2 linked regions of the Granulosicoccus antarcticus IMCC3135 genome follow. The main gene of each other region encodes a partner of the protein of the gene in region 2 in a complex. Links are inferred from orthologs where the notes say so. Each region holds a gene or a part of one and is shown on either strand. Other genes may lie near its edges.

Region 1 (3,476 bases), 810 kb from region 2 along the record:
GATACAAAAACTGCAACCGCTGGTGGCGGTATCCCTGGCCGTCGTGCTGCTCAAGGAGCGAGTTGATCGGCAATTTCTGATTTGGCTGGCGGTATGTCTGGCAGGCAGTCTGATGATTGCAGCGGGTGATCTTCTGCCGGCGCTGAACCCGGCTAACTGGTCAGGGCAGGAAACACAGGATCTGTTACTGGGCTACGGTTGTACCCTGATTGCCGTGGTGGGATGGGGGGCCGCAACTGTCTATGGCAAGCAATTGAGTAACAAGGGTTTTAGTACTACGGACTTGATGGCAGGACGATTCCTGGTCGGGTTTCTGGTTCTGACACCAATCGCCTGGCTGTTCGCGAACCCTGCCGAAGTGACAGGCATGCATATGCCTCTGCAGTTTCTCAGCGGCGACAAGCAGTTCAATACCCTGGTGCTCATCGCTGTCATGGTGCTGATTTCTGGTGTGGGCGGTATGGGATTCTATTATCTGGGAATGAAACGATTGCCAGCGCGTGCTTGCGCGGTCGCAGAGATGTTCTTTCCGGTTGCCGCCGTTCTCATCAACTGGTTGGTGCTTGGGCAAGCTCTGACCCCGCTACAGATGGTCGGTGCGGCCGTTCTGTTATGTGGCAGCACGATGGTGGCGGTATCGCAAACTCGATAGAACCTGACAGGCTCCAGGCGCCGAGTAACCCATTGAGCTGCAATAAATAGCCGCTTCAAAGGCCGAAAAGCTCGATTTCAGCACAAAGTTTGCCGCTATGGAAATACTCATATAAATACATCCTTATGTGTTTATGGGTACAATGAACCGATCCAACCTTATTGAGGCCTGTGCAATGGCGCAAGACTATATCTTTACTTCCGAGTCAGTATCCGAAGGTCATCCGGACAAGATGGCTGATCAGATATCTGATGCCGTGCTGGATGCCATCCTCAAGCAGGACAAGGGTGCGCGAGTAGCCTGTGAGACGCTGGTAAAGACCGGTCTGGTTATCATCGCCGGAGAAATTTCAACCAGCGCCTATGTCGATCTGGAAGCTCTGGTCAGGAAAACGGTTACCGATATCGGTTATGACCGTTCGGCCGTTGGTTTTGACGGTGAGACCTGTGCTGTACTGAATGGTATCGGCAAGCAATCTCCTGATATTGCTGGAGGTGTTGATCGCAAGACCGCCGAAGAGCAGGGCGCTGGTGATCAGGGCCTGATGTTTGGTTATGCCAATAATGAAACCGATGTGCTGATGCCTGCACCCGTAACCTACGCGCATCGCCTGGTCGAACAACAATCAAAGGTACGTCGCGACGGTACATTGTCCTGGTTGCGTCCGGATGCCAAGAGTCAGGTAACTTTGCGTTATCAGAACGGTAAGCCCGTGGGTATCGATGCGCTGGTTCTCTCGACTCAACATGATCCGGATGTCTCTCTGGCGGATCTTCGTGAGGCGGTGATGGAGCATATATTGAAGCCGGTGCTGCCTGCCGACTGGTTGGACAATTGTCCCAAGGACAAGATCCATATCAATCCGACTGGCATTTTCGTGATTGGTGGTCCTGTCGGCGATTGTGGTCTGACCGGGCGCAAGATCATCGTTGATACCTACGGTGGTATGGCTCGTCACGGCGGTGGTGCATTTTCTGGTAAAGATCCTTCCAAGGTCGACCGCTCTGCCGCCTATGCCGGTCGCTATGTTGCCAAGAACATTGTTGCAGCAGGCCTTGCTGACAAGTGTGAGATCCAGGTGTCCTATGCCATTGGCGTTGCCGAACCGACCTCCATCAGCATTGAAACATTTGGTACTGGCAAGATTGACGATCGACGTATCGAAGACATCGTCAAAGATATTTTCGACCTGCGCCCTTACGGCATCGTGACCATGCTGGACCTGATTCGTCCCATCTATCAACAGACTGCGGCCTACGGTCATTTCGGTCGTGAACTCCCGGATTTTACCTGGGAAAAAACAGATCGTGCCGACGCCTTGCGCCAGGCCGCTGGACTGGCCTGAGTCACAGGTCAGCCTCTTATAAACATTTTTCGAGATACCCAATAATGAATGCATCTGTACAAGACGTAAGCGGTGACTATAAAGTCGCCGATATCAGCCTCGCAGACTACGGTCGCAAGGAAATCAGGATGGCTGAGCATGAAATGCCGGGCCTGATGGCGCTGCGCGAAGAATATGCCGGCAAGCAGCCATTGGCTGGTGCCCGCATCGCAGGTTGCCTGCATATGACTATCCAGACAGCGGTTTTGATTGAAACCCTGACGGCTCTGGGTGCTGAAGTTCGCTGGTCTTCGTGCAACATCTTCTCGACTCAGGATCACGCCGCTGCTGCAATTGCTGCTTCAGGTGTACCCGTATTTGCCTGGAAGGGTGAGAACGACGAAGAATTTGATTGGTGTATCCACCAGACGATCAAAGGACCCAACGGCTGGGTGCCAAACCTGATTCTTGATGACGGTGGCGATCTGACGGTCATGATGCACAACGATTACCCAGAACTGCTGGCTGATGTCAAAGGACTGTCTGAAGAGACCACGACGGGTGTACACCGTTTGGTTGAAATGGCAAAGAAAGGTCTGTTGAAAGTTCCAGCCATCAATGTCAACGATTCTGTGACCAAGTCCAAATTCGACAACCTGTATGGCTGTCGTGAGTCACTGCTTGATGGTATCAAGCGCGCTACCGACGTCATGATCGCAGGCAAGATTGCCCTCGTGGTTGGTTACGGCGATGTGGGCAAGGGCTGTGCGCAGGCGTTCCGTGGTATGGGTGCCACTGTCTGGGTAACCGAAGTTGATCCTATCTGTGCCTTGCAGGCTGCGATGGAAGGCTACCGTGTTGTTGTCATGGACGATGTAGCTGACTTGATCGACATTGTTGTGACTTGCACCGGAAACGTGAACGTTGTCACGCACGAGCACATGAAGCGCATGAAGAACGAAGCTATCGTGTGCAACATTGGCCACTTTGACAATGAAATTGATGTTGCTGGTCTGCGTCAATATACGTGGGAAAACATCAAACCTCAGGTCGATCAGGTGATCTTCCCTGACGGTAAGCGCATCACCTTGCTGGCTGAAGGACGACTGGTCAATCTGGGTTGTGCAACAGGTCACCCCAGTTTTGTCATGTCCGCTTCTTTCACCAATCAGGTGCTGGCGCAGATAGAACTATGGGAGCGAAGTGCTGACTATTCCATCGATGTGCATGTACTGCCAAAGGCTCTCGACGAGAAGGTTGCACGACTGCACTTGCAAAAGATTGGTGCCAAGCTGACGACCTTGTCGAACGAGCAAAGCGATTACCTTGGGCTAGAGACAAGCGGACCTTACAAGCCGGATCATTACCGCTACTAGTCGAACATCTTGGCTGGTGACTCCTCGACTCGTCGAGGAATACTAGTGAAATGTGCTTTATCCAAAGCCGACCCGTGAAACAGTCAATACGACTGTTACACGGGTCGGCTTTTTACATTTTGTC
Region 2 (4,089 bases):
TACGCACTACTGTTGTTCATATCATTGCCAATCATCGAGATCGCAGTAATGCTCAGGGTTGGAGACGCCATCGGCTGGCTCCCCACGTTGGCTATCGTCATTCTGACCGCCTTTATCGGCACCACATTATTACGACAGCAGGGTCTGGCCACGCTTAACACCGCTCGTCAGCGGCTGGATGCGGGTGAAATGCCAGCTCAGCAAATGCTGGAAGGCATGCTGTTGCTGCTGGGTGGTGTCCTGTTGTTGACACCTGGTTTCGTGACCGATGCCTTCGGGTTTGCTTGCGTGCTGCCTGTCACTCGCCAATGGCTGGCGAACAAGATCGCTTCACGCTCCATTGTCAGTGTCGGTGGTGTTGTGGGATTTGGAAGTGGGGCGGGGCGGCAGCGAGGCGGCCCGTCAGCCAAGGGCGGAACCACGATTGGATCTGGATCGACCGCTGGTGCTCGTCATAGCGATGCCCACTCTGCAGAATCCAGCGCCAGTGGTGGTCGACCTCAGCCCTCGACTCCTAGTCCAGAGTCGTCCGGAGAGGTCATTGATGCCGATTTCAAGCGAATTGATAAATAGAATTATATTGCCTGAAATGGCCGTCTGTAGCGCTTTATTGACTGAGTAGGTGTTTTTTGCCACCTGGTTCTGCAAGTTACAGGCAAATTTGTTGGTCCCGAGACTTGATATTGTGGCTGTCGACATTAGAATTAGCACTCCTTAGGGGAGAGTGCTAACAATGGTGCTCAACGCTCCTTTTGGACCTTATTTTTCACAGTTGATTTTTTCGGAGTCGTATTGGTATGAACATTCGTCCGTTGCATGACCGCGTGGTCGTCAAGCGCATGGAAGAAGAGCGCACGAGTGCCGGTGGCATTGTAATTCCTGATTCAGCTACTGAGAAGCCAGTTCGTGGTGAAGTGCTGTCAGTTGGTAAAGGCAAAATCGCTGAAAATGGCGATGTACGCCCTCTGGACCTGAAAGTAGGTGACCAGGTTCTGTTCGGCAAGTATTCCGGCACCGAAATCAAGATTGACGGTGAAGAAGTACTGGTTATGCGTGAAGACGACATCATGGGTGTTTTCGAGTAAAACCCCGCAGTCGTGTCCCAACTGGCTGGCGGTTGCAGCTAGAGCTCCCATCCAGTCATTTCCTGAACTCTTTTTGAGGATAGAATTTTAATGAGTGCCAAAGAAGTCCGTTTTTCCGATTCAGCCCGTCAGCGTATGCTCAAGGGTGTTGACATCCTGGCTAACGCCGTAAAAGTTACTCTCGGTCCTAAAGGCCGAAACGTTGTACTGGACAAGTCGTTCGGTGCCCCTACTGTCACTAAAGATGGTGTTTCTGTAGCCAAAGAAATCGAACTGGAAGACAAGTTCGAAAACATGGGTGCACAGATGGTGAAGGAAGTTGCTTCACAAACTTCTGACATCGCTGGTGACGGTACTACGACAGCAACAGTTCTGGCTCAAAGCATCGTTCGCGAAGGCCTGAAGTCAGTTGCTGCCGGCATGAACCCGATGGATCTCAAGCGTGGTATCGACAAGGCCGTAATTGCAGCAACTGCTGAACTGGCTGCCATGTCCAAGCCATGTAATGACGAGAAGTCAGTTGCTCAGGTTGGTACTATTTCTGCCAACAGCGACGAGTCAATCGGCAAAATCATTGCTGAAGCAATGAACAAGGTTGGTAAGGAAGGCGTTATCACTGTAGAAGAAGGCAAGTCTCTGGACAACGAACTTGACGTTGTTGAAGGCATGCAGTTTGACCGTGGTTACCTGTCTCCTTATTTCATCAACAACCAGGATGCAATGTCTGCAGAACTGGAAGATCCATATGTACTGCTTTTCGACAAGAAAATCAGCAACATCCGTGATCTGCTCCCCGCTCTGGAAGCCGTTGCCAAGTCTGGCAAGCCTCTCCTGATCATCGCTGAAGATATCGAAGGCGAAGCTCTGGCAACTCTGGTTGTCAACAGCATGCGCGGTATCATCAAGACATGTGCTGTTAAGGCGCCTGGTTTTGGTGACCGTCGTAAAGCCATGCTGCAGGATATCGCTATCCTGACTGGTGGCCAGGTAATCTCTGAAGAAGTCGGCCTGTCTCTGGACAAGATCACTTTGGAAGACCTGGGTACAGCCAAGCGTGTCACTGTTGACAAAGACAACACTACTATTGTTGATGGTGCTGGTTCTTCTGATGAGATCAACGCTCGCGTTGAACAGATTCGCACTCAGATTGAACAAGCTACTTCTGACTACGACAAGGAAAAGCTGCAAGAACGTGTTGCCAAGCTTGCCGGTGGTGTTGCAGTTATCAAAGTCGGTGCTGCTACCGAAGTTGAAATGAAAGAGAAGAAGGACCGTGTTGACGATGCACTGCACGCAACTCGTGCTGCTGTTGAAGAAGGTATCGTTCCTGGTGGTGGTGTTGCACTGGTTCGCGCCATTGCTGCTGTTGACAAAGTCAAGGGCGACAACCACGAGCAGGACATCGGTATCAGCATTGCCAAGCGTGCAATGGAAGAGCCTCTGCGTCAGATCGTTGCCAATGCTGGTGGTGAGCCTTCAGTAGTGGTTGCACGAGTCAAAGAAGGCACAGGTAACTTCGGTTACAACGCTGCTAACGGCGAATACGGCGACATGGTCGAAATGGGTATCCTGGATCCAACCAAGGTAACTCGTTACGCTCTGCAAAATGCTGCTTCTGTTGCTGGTCTGATGATCACCACAGAATGCATGATTGCTGACTTGCCGAAGGATGAAGCGGCCGGTGGTGGCATGCCTGATATGGGCGGAATGGGTGGAATGGGCGGCATGATGTAAGGCATTCGCCTTTATCATGTGAGTTAACGCTCATCAAGTAGTATCAAAACCCCCGCTCAATGCGGGGGTTTTGCGTTGTGGATGTGACAAAGTGTGGCGAGTTCGATTCGTGCTTAAGCGTCTGGGGATGGTGCCGATACCAGTTTTATCGGGATGCTAATACCTGCATTTCACTCCCATGTACCCAACAGGACGGGATTTTTTGAATTTTCGCGCATTCACAAGCACGGTCTATCGCTCGCGGGCAATACAAGCATTGTCCGGATCGGTTGCACTCACGCTATTGATCGTGCAGCTGACGTTGTTCTACCCGTCGATCTACGAACAATACGAGTCTCAGATCATCGAGCAATCGAGAGTAGAGCTGGCGTTGGTACGTGCCGCTTTTTTCAACGCGGACCCTGAGCAGATAAGCGTCCCGGACACGCTGTTGAGTGATTCTCTGGTGGGCCTGGTACTTGTGGATGCCTCGGGCAGGCTTCTGCTCAACAAGGGCAACACCTTCGACTATGTGCATGACAGCGGTGCCAGCGTAACTGAGTCCGGTACTGTGCATTCAGAAAACTGGACCATCCCGGCGAAGACGAGTTCTCTGTCAGGTATCGGCTTTATTGAGCGTGAGCAAATTGTGAACGCTGCACTGTTCAAGGCATTGGGGCTCAGTGCATTTGCCTTGCTAACCAGTTTGACAGGCGCTCTTGTGGCCATGTTTGGCGCACACCGATGGTATGTCGGCCCTATAGAGCAGCTGATCGGTGCGCTCAGGGACAGCCGTGAGAATAGTGAGGGACAGTTGCCGGAGTCTATCGAGGTTACTGATGGAAACGATTTGCGTCCTCTGGCTGAAGAGTTCAACGGTCTGATCGAGGCTCAGCGCAAGGCTGCCAGGCAGGTGAAGGTCAAGCAGCAGTATCTGGAATTCGCCGCTCACCATGATCCGCTGACTCATTTGCCCAACCGGCTCATGTTCGAGGATACCTTGAAGCGTACGGTGACTGAGACCATTGCTTCAGGCCTCAAGTTTGCTGTTTTTCTTGTTGATCTGGACAATTTCAAATTCTTCAACGATCAGTACGGGCATCTGGTTGGTGACAAGATGGTGGCGGAGGTGGGCAATCGTTTGCGCACCATGATGCGAGATATTGATCTGGTTGCACGGCTTGACGGTGATGAGTTTGTGGTTATCCAGAGAGATGTGGAAGATACGGATTCGGCTGAAGAGGTTGCCAGGCGCATCATGAACGTTGCGACAGCTCCTTATGAATACCGG

What was found.
Region 1: the proteins of groL (region 2) and metK are in contact, whole or in part, in a cryo-EM structure (PDB 8P4O), measured with the Escherichia coli proteins. The link is inferred for Granulosicoccus antarcticus IMCC3135 from one-to-one orthologs.

What each region holds. Positions count from the first base shown.
Region 1 is NZ_CP018632.1:2,303,268-2,306,743, forward strand. Bases 1-2,912 are described here. They hold metK (methionine adenosyltransferase), read left to right. Parts: upstream 1-827; coding sequence 828-1,997; downstream 1,998-2,912. Other genes in these bases: IMCC3135_RS10025 (DMT family transporter), read left to right, coding at 1-652; ahcY (adenosylhomocysteinase), read left to right, coding at 2,042-2,912. Also shown: more of ahcY, read left to right, coding at 2,913-3,352. UniProt on the Escherichia coli protein: Catalyzes the formation of S-adenosylmethionine (AdoMet) from methionine and ATP.
Region 2 is NZ_CP018632.1:1,497,012-1,501,100, forward strand. Bases 537-3,497 are described here. They hold groL (chaperonin GroEL), read left to right. Parts: upstream 537-1,175; coding sequence 1,176-2,819; downstream 2,820-3,497. Other genes in these bases: IMCC3135_RS06420 (FxsA family protein), read left to right, coding at 537-573; IMCC3135_RS06425 (co-chaperone GroES), read left to right, coding at 798-1,085; IMCC3135_RS06435 (putative bifunctional diguanylate cyclase/phosphodiesterase), read left to right, coding at 3,022-3,497. Outside these bases: more of IMCC3135_RS06420, read left to right, coding at 1-536; more of IMCC3135_RS06435, read left to right, coding at 3,498-4,089.